Regions from separate parts of the Cellulosimicrobium sp. 4261 genome, predicted to be linked through region 1. Evidence: riboswitches for the same ligand, from Rfam matches in the RefSeq annotation. Region 1 holds a riboswitch; each other region holds the start of a gene.
What was found. A riboswitch is a leader RNA that binds a small molecule or an ion and turns the genes downstream of it on or off. The one in region 1 is predicted to bind thiamine pyrophosphate.

Region 1 (3,622 bases):
CCTCCGCACGACACGCGGTGCGGTGCGGTGGGGACCGCCGCTCAGGCCGCGAGGAGCAGGACGTCGCCGGCGCGCGCGGTCGGACGGCGGAGCGTCTCGGCGACGGGGAGGTCTCGCACGGGTTCGCCCACCGGCGCGACGTGCCGCGGCGCGGAGAGGGCACCCCGCTCCCGCGCGGAGGACAGCACGCGGACAGGTGCGAGCGGCCGCAGCTCCTCGCCCGTGCGGGCGACGAGGTCGACGAGCCGCAGACCGAGGGCGCCGCAGACGGCGGCGAGGACCTCGGAAGACGCCTCCTTGCGCCCGCGCTCCACCTCGGACAGGTAGGCGGTGGAGACGCGCGCGGCGGCCGCGACGTCCACGAGCGTGCGCCCCTGCGCGAGCCGCGCCCGCCGCAGGATCCCGCCGATGACGTGGCGCAGGAGGGGTTCCGCCCGTCCGCCCGTCCGGGACCGGGGGCGCGGCGTCACCACGTCCGGCACCGCATCGCGCACCCCGTCCGGCACCGCGCTCGTCGCGTCCATGCGATCACGCTACCCGCGGCCCACCCGGGTGCCGAGGCACCCGGGCGGTCATCTGCTGCTGGCGTAAGGCCGGGCGCACGGCGCGACGGTCGGCCGCGGGCCCGGCCGGACGGGTCACCAACCCTCGAGCGACCAGGCCATCTGCCAGAAGCGGATCTCGTGGCGGCAGCTCAGCTCGAACGCGCGCTCCATGCGCGCGCGCTCCGCCTCGCCCGCGTCCGCGGCGAGCGCGTCGAGGCGTGCGCGCAGGTCCGTGAGGACGTCCTCGGTGCGCTCGGCCGCGTAGAACTGCCACCAGCCCGCGAGCGGGTGGTCGTCGCCGAGGGCGCCGGGCGTCGTCTCGCGCTCGCCGAGCCAGAAGCGCCGCGCGGACCAGATGTAGGTCCACGGGCACGGGAGCAGCGCGGCGAGCAGCACGCCGAGCGAGTCGCGGCCGGCCGCCGTCATGTGGTCCACGTAGGCCTGCGCGCTCGGCGCGAGGCGGTGCGTCTGCGCCTCCTCGTACGTCACGCCGAGGAAGTCGCACATCGCGTGGTGCGCGTGCGACTCGTCGTCGAGGAGGAAGCCGGCCTTGTCGTGGAAGTAGGCCGCCCACGACCGGTCGGGCGCGAGGGCCATGCCGAGGCCGTAGCAGCGCAGGTAGGCCGTGAGGTACTGGTGGTCCTGGCCCACGTAGTGGCGGACCGCGGCGGGCTCGACGGAGCCGTCGCGCAGCCCGGCCAGGAAGGGGTGGTCGTAGAACGTCTCGAAGAGGTCCGCGTACCGGCGGGCGAGGTCGGCGGTGAAGCCGGTCTCCTCCTGCCGGACGAGCGCGGTCGGGTCGTCCGCGAGGACAGGGTTCAGGGTGATGGCAGCAGGCGTCGTCATGCCCACGTTCCTCCGCTCGTGCTAGCGAGATCAGGTTCGACGGGTCCGGGCGGCCGTACCGCTCGTCTCAGTCCCTCGGCCCGGGCCGTGGCCCGGGCGGGACGCCCCGCGTGGTTCGCGCCGACCCTAGCAAGGACGGCGCCGGTGCGGGAGCCCTCGCCGCGGTGCGGGAATATAGTTGTAGCAACAACAAGTTGGAGCAGACATGACCACGAGCACCCCGGGCGCGCCGACCGACCGCCTCCTGTCCCCGTCCACGAGCATGGACGCCGTCACGCTGCGCGTGGGCGACCTCGAGCTCATGACCTCGTACTACACGGGTGCGTTCGCGCTCGCCCCGCTCGAGGAGCGGTCGCGCGGCGCCGAGGTGCACCGCGTGCTGGGCCGCGGGCGCACACCCATGCTGCGCCTCGTGCACACCCCCGGGCTCCCGCCCGTCGACCCGCGCCAGGCCGGCCTGTTCCACACGGCCTTCCTGTTCGACGACGGCCCGAGCCTCGCCGCGACCGTCTACCGCGCCGCGCAGGACCGCCGCGGCACGTTCGTCGGGTCGAGCGACCACCTCGTCAGCGAGGCGTTCTACTTCACCGACCCCGAGGGCAACGGCGTCGAGCTCTACACCGACCGCCCCCGCGAGACCTGGGTGCGCGAGCACGGCCAGATCCTCATGACGACGACGTTCCTCGACCCGAACGACTACCTGCGCACGCACCTCGACCAGGAGACGTTCGACGCCGGACCCTCGCTCGCGGGCCGCGTCGGCCACGTGCACCTCCAGGTCGGCGACGTGCCGACCGCCCACGCCTTCTACGTCGACGCCGTCGGCTTCGAGGCGACGCTCACCGGGTACAGCGGGGCTCTCTTCGCGTCCGCCGGCGGGTACCACCACCACGTCGCGATGAACGTGTGGAACAGCGCGGGTGCCGGGCCCCGCGCCGCGAGCCTCGGGCTCGGCGACGTCGCCGTCACGGTGCCGGGCCGCGAGGACCTCGACGCGCTCGTCGCACGGCTCCGCGCGCGCGGGCTGGAGCACGCGGACGACGGCCGCTCCGTCGTCGTGCACGACCCGTGGGGCACGCGCGTCACGCTGTCCGTGCCGGGGACGACGACCGAAGAGCTGCTCGCTCGCTGAGGCCCGCCGGCCCGGGGCCGGCGCGCCGGGACCGTCGCAGGGGCACGGCGCACGGGCACGGCGCGGGGACGGGCGTGGAGACGGGACACGGAGACGGGACACGAGGCGCACGATGGGAAGACCCGCCCGAGCGCACCGAGGAGCGACCGTGTTCCGCAGCCTCTTCCCCGTCCTCACCGTGGCCGACCTCGACCGGTCGCTGGTCTTCTACCGCGACCTGCTGCGCGGGACGGTCGAGTACGCCTTCCCCGACGCGGTCCGCCCGTCTAGGTGAGCCACCCGCGGACCAGCCGTGGGGCGAGCGCGTCGCACGCGTGCAGGACCCGGACGGCACCGTCGTGGTCCTCGGCCAGGAGGCCGCTCCCCCGGCCGAGCCCCAGGGCCCGACGGGGCTGTCCTAGCCCGCGGGCGCAGGCGCCGCGGAGCCAGCTCCCCGCCGGCACGGTGCCCCCACCGGGACTCGAACCCGGAACACGCCGGGTTTAAGCCGGCCGCCTCTGCCAGTTGGGCCATGGGGGCGCGGGCCGAATCTACCGCGAGCGCGGAGCTCCCCGGGCCCGTCGGCACGACGGCCGCCCGCGCGGGACCCGGACGCGCCGAGGGGCGAGCCGCACGCGCGGCTCGCCCCTCGGCGTCGGGCACGACGGCCGGGCCAGGCCCGGCCGCGGCCTCAGGAGGCCTTCGCCGCCGGCGTCCGGTCGTCGGCGTCGACGGTGCCCGCACCGGACTCCGCCGCGGCCGCCGAGCCCTGCGCGGTCTGCTTGACCGGGTCGCCGTCCTTCTTGGGCGGGACGGACGCGGCGCGGAACTCCGCGCGCGGGTCGTGCAGCGAGCCGAGCGAGACGAGCTCGCGGCCCATGAGGAACTGGCCGATCCAGCCGATGAAGATGCGGATCTTGCGGTTGCCCGTCGGCATCGCCATGACGTGGTAGCTGCGGTGCATGAGCCACGCGAGCGTCCCGCGGAGCTTGAACACGCCGAACAGCTCCGCGACGCCCTTGTACAGACCGAGCGACGCGACCGTACCGACGCTCTTGTGGCGGTACTCGACCGGCGGCTCGCTGTGCAGCTCGAGCGCGAGGTTGTCGGCGAGGCGCGT
Region 2 (3,622 bases), on a different contig from region 1:
GAGCCGGACGTCGAGCGGCAGCCAGCACCCGAGCGCGGCGAGCGTGGCGGCGTGCGCGCGCAGGACGGCGGTCGTGGGGCCGTGCGCGACGGCGCGGCCCGTGCGGTCGAGCACGAGGGTCGCGTCCGGGAGCGTCCCGACGTCGTCGAGGCGGTGCTCGACGAGCACGACCGACCGGCGGGGTGTTCCGTGCGGGTCCGGTCCGGGCGCCCGGACGAGCCCGCCCACGAGCGTCCCCACCTCGTGCGCCGCGGCCGGGTCGAGGAACGCCGTCGGCTCGTCGAGGACCACGAGCTCGGGGTCGGCGACGAGCGCCGCCGCGAGGGCGACGCGCTGCGCCTCGCCGCCCGACAGCGCGTGGGTCGGTCGGTCGTGCAGGTGGCCCGCACCGGCAGCGGCGAGAGCGGTTGCGGCGCGGGCGTCCATGGTGCGCGGGTCCGCCGCCCGGTTCTCGAGCGCGAACCGCAGCTCCTCGTCGACGCGGCCGAGGCAGAGCTGGTCACCCGGCCGCTGCTGGACGAGGCCGACGCGCGCGGCGAGCCCCGCGGGGGTCGTGGCGCGCGGGTCGACGCCCGTCACGCGCAGGTCGCCCGTGACGGTGCCCGGGAGCGTGTGGGGCACGACGCCGACGAGCGCGCGCAGCAGCGTGGACTTCCCGCAGCCCGAGGGGCCGAGCACGAGCAGCCCCGTCCCCGCGGGGACGGTCAGGGTGAGGTCGTCGAGCACGCACGTCGCGTCGTGGCCCACGGTGACGGTCAGGCCCGCGGCGGAGACGGCGTCGGGCACGGTGCCCGGCACGGTGCCGGGCATGACGTCCGCCGCGGCGTCCCGCACCTCAGCCACGGCGGTCCGTGCCGATCGCGAAGGCGTCGAGCGCGCCGGTGCGGGAGAGGGCGTCGCCGAGGAGGCGCGCCGCGATCCCGCACAGCACGACGCACGAGACGACCTGCACGCCGAGCCGGAGCATCGCCCAGTCCTGCCCGAGCCAGCCGAACCGGACCGCGTTGAACGCGTAGGTGACGAGCGCCGCGCTGACGCCCGACGCGACGAAAACCCACCAGCCGTAGCGGCGGTACCGGGTCAGCGCGAAGGGGATCTCCGCGCCCACCCCTTGGACGAGCCCCACGAGGACGAGCAGCGGGCCTGCGGGCGACGCGAGGAAGACCACCTCGACGAGCGCCGCGAGCGTCTCGGTGAGGATGCCGACGCCCGGCTTGCGCACGATGTACGTCGCGAGCGGGCCCACGACGATCCACGCGCCCGCGAGCACGTTCGCGGCAAGGTCCGCGAGCGGCCCCATGGCGAGCTGGAGCGGGGCCCAGAGCTGCACGAACGCCCAGTAGACGAACCCGAACACGACGCCCAGGACGGCGACGAGGACCGTCTCGTGGAGCGTGAGGCCACGGCGCCGGGCGCGGGCCGGGGGAGCGGTGACGGTGCGGTCTCCGGGACCGGGCGCCGGGGGCACGGCGTCGGCCGGCGGGCCGGGCGTGCTGGTGGGCGGGGTCTCCCGGGGCGGGGTGGTGCGGGGCTCGGTCATGCGGTTCCCTCCGTCGGGCCCCCGGGGCGGAGGGTGCACGACGGCGCGCCACCGCTGCCCCCGCGCGGACGGCACGCGCGGGGCGCGGGCACGAGCGCGCAGGGGACGGTGACGTCGGCCCTGCTCCCTTCGCTGGTACGAACCAGATCAGGTTCCACGGGTCTGCAGGGGGGACGGGTGTCCGACCTGCACTCTCAGCGCTCGTGCGCTCCCCGGAGGCGTTCGGCCCGACCCTAGGGCCTGGACGTCCGCCGGACAATCCCGGCGTCTCACCCACCGGGACGTCCGGGCACCGTGAGAAGGTGACGGCGACGAGGCGCCCGCGCGGACCGGGGACGGGCTCCGACGACGAGGAACGAGGCAGCGCGCATGACCCGAGACAACGACCCCGCGGCCGTCGCGGAGCTGGACCGCCTCGACGAGGCCGTGCGGAGCGCGCCCGCGGGCGACACGTCGGCGCAGATCGCGCTGTGGCGGCAGGCGGCGCGCCTCGGCACGTGGTTCTTCATCGCCCGAGGGCCCGAGGACCAGCCGCGTCCGTACGCCGTCGCCGCGGACCAGGGGCCCATGATCTGCCTCTACAGCAGCGCCCCGCGCGCGGACGAGGCGGCCCGGGCGCTCGGGCTGGCGGCCGAAGGGACCGGCTCCGTGCCGCTGCTCGGCGTGCCCGTGCCGGCGGCGATCGACTACGTTGCGTCCTTCGCCGCAGCAGGGGTCGTCGGCGTCGCGCTCGACCACCCCCGCATCGGCCACCACATCCCCCTCGGGAACCTGGCGCTGCTCAAGACGTGGTCCGCCGGCGGATGACCCGTCCTTGACAGCGGGTTCGAACATTTGTTCGAATGGCGCGATGCGGTGGGACGGACAGGCGCTCGGCGCGGACGACGGCGCGCTTCCCGGTTTGGAGCGCATGGGCCTCGTCCGCAGCGTGCGCACGCCCGAGTTCGCGGGGATCACGTTCCACGAGGTCACGGCCAAGAGCGCGCTGTCGAAGGTCCCGGCGATGTCGCGCATGCCCTTCCGCTGGACCGTCAACCCGTACCGCGGGTGCAGCCACGCGTGCTCCTACTGCCTCGCGCCGAGCACGCCCGTGCTCCTGGCCGACGGCACGCAGCGGGCGATCGGCGAGCTGCGCGTCGGCGACGAGATCGTCGGCACCGCCCCCCACGGCGCGTACCGGCGCTACGTGCGCACCCGCGTCCTCGACCGCTGGACCACCCGCAAGCGCGCCTACCGGGTGACCCTCGCCGACGGCACGCGCCTCGTCGCGAGCGGCGACCACCGGTTCCTCACCGAGCGCGGCTGGCGCCACGTCGTCGGCGGCGCCGGGCACCGCGCCCGCCTGGCGCTCGGCGACGTGCTCGTCGGGCCGGGCGCCGCGGCGCTCGCGGACGGGCGGCCCGTCCTCGACGGCCAGGACGTCACCGGCGGCGAGGCGTTGCGCGTCGACTCCCTCGAGGCCCTCGACGGGCCGGGGGAGGTGACGGAGCTGGTCGACATCACGACCGGCACGCGCGACTTCGTCGCCGCGGGGGTCGTGAGCCACAACTGCTTCGCCCGCCCCACGCACGAGTACCTCGACCTCGACGCGGGCGAGGACTTCGACCGGGAGGTCGTGGTCAAGGTCAACGTGGACGACGTGCTGCGCGCCGAGCTCGCCCGACCGTCCTGGGCGCGCGAGGCCGTCGCGCTGGGCACCAACACCGACCCGTACCAGCGCGCCGAGGGACGCTACCGCCTCATGCCCGGCATCATCGACGCCCTCGCCGGGTCGGGCACGCCGCTCTCCGTGCTGACCAAGGGCACGCTCCTGCGCCGCGACCTGCCCCTGCTCGTCGACGCCGCCTCGCGCGTCGAGGTCGGGATCGGCGTGTCCCTCGCGCTCCTGGACCCCGAGCTCCAGGCGAGCGTCGAGCCCGGCACGCCGTCGCCGCGCGCGCGGCTCGACCTCGTCCGCACCGTCCGGGAGGCCGGCCTGCCGTGCGGCGTCATGGTCGCCCCCGTGCTGCCGTGGCTCACCGACTCCACGCGGGCGCTCACCGAGCTGCTCGACGCCGTCAAGGACGCGGGCGCGACGGGCGT
Region 3 (3,622 bases), on a different contig from region 1:
GACCTGGGCCGTCGCCGACATCAGCGCGTCCCCGGCCGACACCGCGCCGCGCACGTACGCGTCCGCCTGGACCGACGAGGCGACGATGCCGTCGAACGTGGTCGCGAGCATCGCGCGCAGCGCGAACGTGCCGGTCACGAACGCGACGCCGATCGTCACCGCGAGGACCGAGAGCACGAGCTGCGCGCCGTGGGCGCGCACGCCGCGCAGCGCGATCCGGCCCATCATCGGGCGGCCGCCGTCGTCGGTGCCGGGGTGGCGTGCGCCGGGGCCGACGCGGCGGGCGTGAGGGAGCCCAGCGTGTCGAGGACCGCCTGCGGCGTGGGGTCGTGGAGCTCGGTCACGAGGCGGCCGTCCGCGAGGAAGAGCACCCGGTGGGCGTACGACGCGGCGGTCGGGTCGTGCGTGACCATCGCGACGGACTGGCCGAGGTCGTCCACGGACGCGCGCAGGAAGCCCAGGACCTCCGCGGCGGCGCGCGAGTCGAGGTTCCCCGTCGGCTCGTCCGCCAGCACGATCGCGGGACGCGACACGAGCGCCCGCGCGCACGCGACGCGCTGCTGCTGCCCGCCCGACAGCTCGGCGGGCCGGTGCCCCAGGCGGGGGCGCAGGCCCACGGCGTCGACCACGCGGTCGAACCACTCCCGGTCGACGGGACGGCGGGCGATCGCGAGCGGCAGCACGATGTTCTCCTCCGCCGTGAGCGTCGGCACGAGGTTGAACGACTGGAAGACGAACCCCAGGCGCGTGCGCCGCAGGCGCGTCAGCCGGCGCTCGCTCATCGCGGAGACGGTCTCTCCGTCGACGACGACGGTCCCCGCCGTGGGGGAGTCGAGCCCTGCGAGGCAGTGCAGGAGCGTGGACTTCCCGGACCCGGACGGGCCCATGATCGCGGTCAGCCGACCCTTCTCGACGTCCACGTCCACGCCGTCGAGCGCCCGGACCGCGGCCTCGCCGCGCCCGTACGTCTTCACCAGCCCGCGCGCGGTCGCGATCGCGGGTCGCGCACCGTCCTCAGCGCCCTCAGCGGGCGCGCCCTCGCGCGGGGTGCTCCGCTGTGCCGCACCTGTCGTCGTCACGTCCTCGTCCGTCCTCTCGTCGTGCCCCTGCCGGCGCGTCGTGGCTCACCGCGCCGCGTCGTGTCCTGGTGGCCGCCGGGCTCCCGGCGGCCGTACCGACCCTCCCGCGACGCGCACGCCCGCGGCATCGGGGACGAGCCCCGAGCCGCCCCTGGTCCGCGGTCGCCCGTGCTCAGGGTCCTCTCAGGGGACTCTCGGGGTGAGGGGCCGGTGTAGGCTCGCGGTGAACGACAGGGGAGCTCCTGGAGGAGCTGAGAGTGCGGACCACCGCAGACCCTCGAACCTGATCCGGTTAGCACCGGTGGAGGAAGTCGGGAATCTCGATCACCTGCTCGCGCGGTCCGTCGCGCCCACCCGGCGCGCGGCTCGTCGGGCCGGTGGACCCCTCCTGAACGTCCAGGGAGGACACATGCAGCACACGACCACCGTCGCCCGCCGCGGCCGGGCCCTCGCGACCGGCGTGGGCGCGACGCTCGCGCTCCTCGCCCTCGCGGCCTGCTCGGGGGGCGACGGCGCCGGGGGCGACGACGCGTCGTCGGGCAGCGGGGGCACCGTGACTCTGGTGACCCACGACTCCTTCGCGGTGAGCGACGACGTGCTCGCCGCGTTCGAGGAGGAGAGCGGGCTCACGGTCGAGCAGGTCGCGCCCGGAGACGGCGGTGCGCTGGTCAACCAGCTGATCCTCACGAAGGACTCGCCGCTCGGCGACGTCGTGTTCGGGATCGACAACACCTTCGCGTCGCGCGCCATCGACGAGGGCGTCCTCGAGCCGTACACGCCCGCGGACGTCTCGGAGTCCGCGGCGTCGTACGCGGTCGGCGACGGCGGCGAGCTCACCGCCGTCGACCTCGGGGACGTGTGCGTCAACGTGGACCACACGTGGTTCGCCGACGCGGGGATCCCCGAGCCCGTGACGCTCGAGGACCTGGCGAAGCCCGAGTACCGGGACCTCCTCGTCGTGACCAACCCCGCGACGTCGTCGCCGGGCCTCGCGTTCCTCCTCGCGACCGTCGGGGCGTTCGGCGAGGACGGCTGGGAGGACTACTGGGCGGACCTGCGCGCCAACGGCGTGAAGGTCGTCGACGGCTGGTCGGACGCGTACTACGTGGACTTCTCCGGCTCGGAGGGCGCGGGCCCGCGCCCGCTCGTGCTGTCGTACTCGACGTCGCCCGCGTTCACGCTCACCGAGGACGGCTCCGCGTCGACCACGGGCGCCCTGCTCGACACGTGCTTCCGCCAGGTCGAGTACGCGGGCGTGCTCGCGAACGCGAAGAACCCCGAGGGCGCGCAGCAGCTCCTCGACTTCCTCGTGAGCGAGACGTTCCAGGCCGACGTCGCGGACCAGATGTACATGTACCCGGCCGACGACTCCGTCGCGCTGCCCGACGGCTGGGCCGAGCTCGCGCCGCTCGCCGACGAGCCCTTCGAGGTCGCGCCCGCGGACGTCTCGGCGCACCGCGACGAGTGGATCAAGGCATGGACGGCGACGGTCGTCGACTGACCCCCGGTCCACGAGCGACCACGGCTCTACCTCGCGGGGGAGAGCCGTGGTGAGGGGTCGGGAGGTCCGGCGGGGCGGCGTCGGGCGCGGGGTGCTGTGGGGTCTGGCGGCGGCCGTGCCGCTCGCGTTCCTCGGGGTGTTCTTCGCGTGGCCGGTCGTCACGCTCGTGGCGCGCGGGTTCGTCGGGGACGACGGCGGCCTCGACCTCTCGGGGTTCGCGGAGGTCTTCTCCGAGCCCCGCACGTGGCGGATCGTCGGCCTCACGCTCTGGCAGGCCGTGCTCGGCACGGCGCTGTCGCTGCTGCTCGGCGTGCCCGGCGCGTACGTGCTGTACCGGTGCCGGTTCCCCGGGCGGCGGGTCGTGCGCGCGCTCGTCACGGTCCCGTTCGTGCTGCCGACCGTCGTCGTCGGCGTCGCGTTCCGGTCGCTGCTCGTGCAGGGCGGCCCGCTGGGGTTCCTGCAGCTCGACGAGACGTTCGCGGCGATCGTCGTCGCGCTCGTGTTCTTCAACTACTCCGTGGTGGTGCGCACGGTCGGCGGGCTCTGGGAGCACCTCGACCCGCGCGCCGAGCAGGCCGCGCGCGCCCTCGGCGCGACGCCGTGGCGCGCGTTCCGCACCGTGACGCTCCCGGCGCTGACGCCCGCGATCACGAGCGCCGCGTCGATCGTCTTCCTCTTCTGCGCGACGGCGTTCGGCGTCGTGCTCGTGCTCGGCGGCATCCGCTACGGGACCATCGAGACGGAGATCTGGATCCAGACGACCCAGTTCCTCGACCTGCGCACCGCGGCGGTGCTGTCGGTCGTGCAGCTCGTGGTCGTCGCGGCGGCGCTCACGGTCGCGAACCGCACGCGGGCCCGGCGCGAGCGGGCCCTGAACCTGTCGTCCTCGGCGTCGTCCGCGCACCCCCTGCGCCTGTGGCGCGACGGCCGCCCGACGGGCGACCTGGCGCCCGCGGCGCTCACCGCGGCCGTGGTCGTCGTGCTCGTCGGGCTCCCGCTCGGCACCCTCGTGGTGCGCTCGTTCCGTGTCCCGGGCGGCGGC
Region 4 (3,622 bases), on a different contig from region 1:
CCGCCGTACTCGCGCAGGCCCGTCTGGGCGACCTCGCCGCCGAGCGCCTTCGCCATGGCCTGGAAGCCGTAGCAGATGCCCATGACGGGGACGCCGGCCTCGAACAGCGCCGGGTCGACGAACGGGGCGCCCGTCGCGTACACGGACGAGGGACCGCCCGAGAGGATGATCGCGGCCGGGTCCTTGGCGAGCATCTGCTCGACCGTGAACGTGTGCGGCACGATCTCGGAGTAGACGTTGGCCTCGCGCACGCGGCGCGCGATGAGCTGCGCGTACTGGGCGCCGAAGTCGACGACGAGCACGGGCCGCGGTGTCGAGGCCACCTCGGCGGTGGTGGGGGTGTCGGGAGCGGTGGCGGGTGACGTCACCCGCCCAGGATAGTCGCCGTGCGGCGAGGCTCGTCCCGCGTCTCAGGCGTCGGCGCGCGCGACGGCGCGCTCCAGGACCCGCTCGCGCAGGGCGCGGGCGGCGGCCTCCGGGTCGCTCGCCCCGGTGATCGCGCGCACCACCACGATCCGGGTCGCGCCCGCGTCGAGGACCGCGTCGAGCCGGTCCGCGTCGATGCCGCCGATCGCGAACCAGGGCGTCGCGGGCCGGGTCGCCGCGACGTCCCGCAGCAGGTCGAGGCCGACGGCGGCGCGTCCCGGCTTCGTCGGGGTCGCCCACAACGGGCCCACGCAGAAGTAGTCCACCGCCGGGTCGGCCTCCGCCGCGGCCGCCTGCGCGGCCGAGTGCGTGGACCGGCCGAGGACGGGCCCCGCGCCCAGCAGCGCCCGGACCGCCGGCACGGGCAGGTCGCCCTGACCCATGTGCACGACCGGGGCGCCCGTGACCGACGCCACGTCCGCCCGGTCGTTCACGGCCCACAGCGCGCCGTGCTCCGTCGCGACCCGCGCGACGACCTCCTGGAGCTCGAGCTCGCGCGCGACGTCGAGCGTCTTGTCGCGGAGCTGCACGACGTCCACCCCGCCCGCGAGCGCCGCCCGCAGGAAGTCCTCGAGGTCGCCGCGCTCCTCGCGCGCGTCCGTGCAGAGGTACAGGCGGGCGTCGGCGAGCCGGGCGCGTGCGGCGTCCGCCGCCGCCGGGGCGAGGGCGGCCAAGGTGGTGGAGGTCTCGGAGCTCACCCGCGGGAGCCTAGCCCCGGCGCGTCCGCCGCAGGAGGTACTGTGGCCGACAGCACGGGAGCCCCGCACGGGGCTGAGAGGGCGTCGCCGCCGACCGTCGAACCTGATCTGGGTCATGCCAGCGAAGGGAGCGCACATGAGCCTGTCCGTCCACCCGTCCGCGGGTGGCTCCGCCGTGCCCGGCGAGGCGCGCGACGTCGTCGTCGTCGGGGGCGGGATCCTCGGCCTCGCCGTCGCGTGGCGTGGGGCGAGCGCGGGCATGACCGTCACGGTGCTCGATCCGGCGCCGGGCGCGGGCGCGACCCACGCCGCCGCGGGGATGCTCGCACCGGTGACCGAGGCCGACTTCGGGGAGGAGGCCGCCCTGCGGCTCCACCTCGCGGCCGCCGCAGCGTGGCCCGCGTTCGCCGCGGACCTGCACACGGCGACGGGGGCGGACGTCGGGCTGCGGACCGCCGGGACGCTCACTCTCGCCTACGACGCGGACGACCTCGCGCTGCTCCGTCGCGTCCTCGCCCTGCACGCGGTGCACGGTCTCGCGTCGCACGAGCTCACCGTCGCCGACGCGCGCCGCCGCGAGCCCTACCTCGGGCCGCGCGTCGCCGGGGCCGCGTGGGCGCCCGCGGACCACGCGGTCGACCCGCGGGCGACGCACGCCGCGCTGCTCGCGGCGCTCGGCCGACGCGACGCCCCAGGCGCGAGCTCGGCCACCGGGGCGCGCGTCGTCCGCGCGGCCGCGACCCGGCTCGCGCTCGACCCGGCCGGGCGCGTCGTCGGCGTGCACGACGACGCGGGCCGGCTCCACCGCGCGGGTGCGGTCGTCGTCGCGGCGGGCTGGCAGTCGGGCGCCCTGCTCGCGGGCGTGCCGGGCGTCGTCGTGCCCACCCGCCCGGTGAAGGGACAGACGCTGCGGCTCGACGCGGGCCCGGACCTCGCGCTGGAGCACGTCGTGCGCGGGCTGGTGCAGGGCCGGCCGGTGTACGTCGTGCCGCGCGACCCGGAGCCTGGTGGGCCGCGCGCCGGGCACCGGGAGGTCGTCGTGGGGGCGACCACCGAGGAGAACCCCGACGACCGCCGCGCCACCGCCGGCGGCGTCTTCGCGCTCCTGCGGGACGCGCGTGCCCTCCTGCCGGGGATCGACGAGGCCGCCCTGGTCGAGGTGACGCCGCGGGCCCGCCCGGCGACCCCGGACAACCTTCCGCTCGTCGGGCCCACGGACGTCCCGGGGCTGCACCTCGCGACGGGCCACGGCCGCAACGGCATCCTGCTCGCCCCGCTCACGGCCGACGCCGTCGTCGCCGGGCTCGGCGGCCTTCCCGGGGACGACGGGACCGAGCCCGGCGGGACCGCCCCCGGGGACGACGTCGCGACCGCCCTCGCGACCGCCCGCACCGACCGCTTCGTCCGCACCGCCACGACACCGAGGTGAGACCCGTGACCGCACCCGCACCGACCGCGCTCGTCAACGGCGAGCCGTACCCGCTCGACGGCGACGTCGACCTGGAGCGGCTCGTCGCCGCGCTCGTCCCCGCCTACGTCGCCGACGGCACGCCGCAGGGCGTCGCGGTGGCGGTCGGGGACGCCGTCGTGCCGCGCGGCGCCTGGGCGACGACCGTCGTCGCCCCCGGGGACCGCATCGAGATCGTCACCGCCGTCCAGGGCGGCTGAGGAGGACCCATGACCACGACCGACCTCTCCCCCGCCACCGCGAGCGGCCCGGCCGGTGCCGACGACCCGCTCGTCGTCGCCGGCACCCCGATCGGGTCCCGCCTCGTCATGGGCACCGGCGGGGCCGCGAACCTGCTCACGCTCGAGGACGCGCTCGTCGCGTCGGGCACCGCCCTGACCACCGTCGCGATGCGTCGCGTCGCCGTCCGTGCCGGCGGCGACGCGAGCCCCGACGCGGGGATCTGGGCGCTGCTCGCCCGCCTCGGCATCCGCGCGCTCCCCAACACCGCCGGCTGCTTCTCCGTGCGCGAGGCGGTGCTCACCGCGCACCTCGCGCGCGAGGCGTGCGGCACCGAGTGGGTCAAGCTCGAGGTGATCGCCGACGACGTGACCCTCCTGCCCGACCCGGTCGGCCTCGTCGAGGCGGCCGACCAGCTCGTCCGCGACGGGTTCGTCGTGCTGCCCTACACGAACGACGACCCGATCCTCGCGCGACGGCTGGAGGACGTCGGCTGCGCGGCTGTCATGCCCCTGGGGGCGCCCATCGGCACCGGGCTCGGCATCCTCAACCCGCGCAACATCGAGGCGATCGCCGCCGCGGCCCGGGTGCCCGTGATCCTCGACGCGGGGATCGGCACGGCGTCCGACGCCGCGCTCGCCATGGAGCTCGGCTGCGACGGCGTGCTCCTCGCGACGGCCGTCACGCGCGCCGCCGACCCGGTCCGCATGGCCCACGCGATGCGCCTCGCCGTCGAGTCGGGCCGGCTCGCCGCGGGCGCCGGGCGCATCCCCCGCCGCGAGGGCGCCCTCGCGAGCTCGTCCCCCCAGGG

Region 2: linked by a shared signal. The riboswitch ahead of ABIE39_RS03955 (ECF transporter S component) and the one ahead of ABIE39_RS12610 (TenA family protein) in region 1 are both predicted to bind thiamine pyrophosphate.
Region 3: linked by a shared signal. The riboswitch ahead of ABIE39_RS06945 (thiamine ABC transporter substrate-binding protein) and the one ahead of ABIE39_RS12610 (TenA family protein) in region 1 are both predicted to bind thiamine pyrophosphate.
Region 4: linked by a shared signal. The riboswitch ahead of thiO (glycine oxidase ThiO) and the one ahead of ABIE39_RS12610 (TenA family protein) in region 1 are both predicted to bind thiamine pyrophosphate.

Annotation. Positions count from the first base shown of each region.
Region 1 is NZ_JBEPOQ010000009.1:40,839-44,460, forward strand. Features, by position in the region: gene ABIE39_RS12605 (helix-turn-helix domain-containing protein) at 42-524, opposite strand; gene ABIE39_RS12610 (TenA family protein) at 639-1,391, opposite strand; TPP riboswitch at 1,382-1,510, opposite strand; gene ABIE39_RS12615 (VOC family protein) at 1,597-2,523, shown strand; gene ABIE39_RS12620 (hypothetical protein) at 2,672-2,797, shown strand; tRNA gene ABIE39_RS12625 (tRNA-Leu) at 2,969-3,042, opposite strand; gene ABIE39_RS12630 (NAD(P)/FAD-dependent oxidoreductase) at 3,194-3,622, opposite strand, start outside.
Region 2 is NZ_JBEPOQ010000002.1:363,720-367,341, reverse strand. Features, by position in the region: gene ABIE39_RS03960 (ABC transporter ATP-binding protein) at 1-843, opposite strand, end outside; gene ABIE39_RS03955 (ECF transporter S component) at 836-1,540, opposite strand; TPP riboswitch at 1,646-1,765, opposite strand; gene ABIE39_RS03950 (hypothetical protein) at 1,910-2,347, shown strand; gene ABIE39_RS03945 (Rv2578c family radical SAM protein) at 2,391-3,622, shown strand, end outside.
Region 3 is NZ_JBEPOQ010000004.1:140,084-143,705, reverse strand. Features, by position in the region: gene ABIE39_RS06955 (ABC transporter permease) at 1-228, opposite strand, end outside; gene ABIE39_RS06950 (ABC transporter ATP-binding protein) at 225-995, opposite strand; TPP riboswitch at 1,302-1,406, shown strand; gene ABIE39_RS06945 (thiamine ABC transporter substrate-binding protein) at 1,489-2,580, shown strand; gene ABIE39_RS06940 (ABC transporter permease) at 2,630-3,622, shown strand, end outside.
Region 4 is NZ_JBEPOQ010000003.1:206,284-209,905, reverse strand. Features, by position in the region: gene guaA (glutamine-hydrolyzing GMP synthase) at 1-368, opposite strand, end outside; gene thiE (thiamine phosphate synthase) at 411-1,124, opposite strand; TPP riboswitch at 1,169-1,271, shown strand; gene thiO (glycine oxidase ThiO) at 1,261-2,553, shown strand; gene thiS (sulfur carrier protein ThiS) at 2,559-2,792, shown strand; gene ABIE39_RS05525 (thiazole synthase) at 2,802-3,622, shown strand, end outside.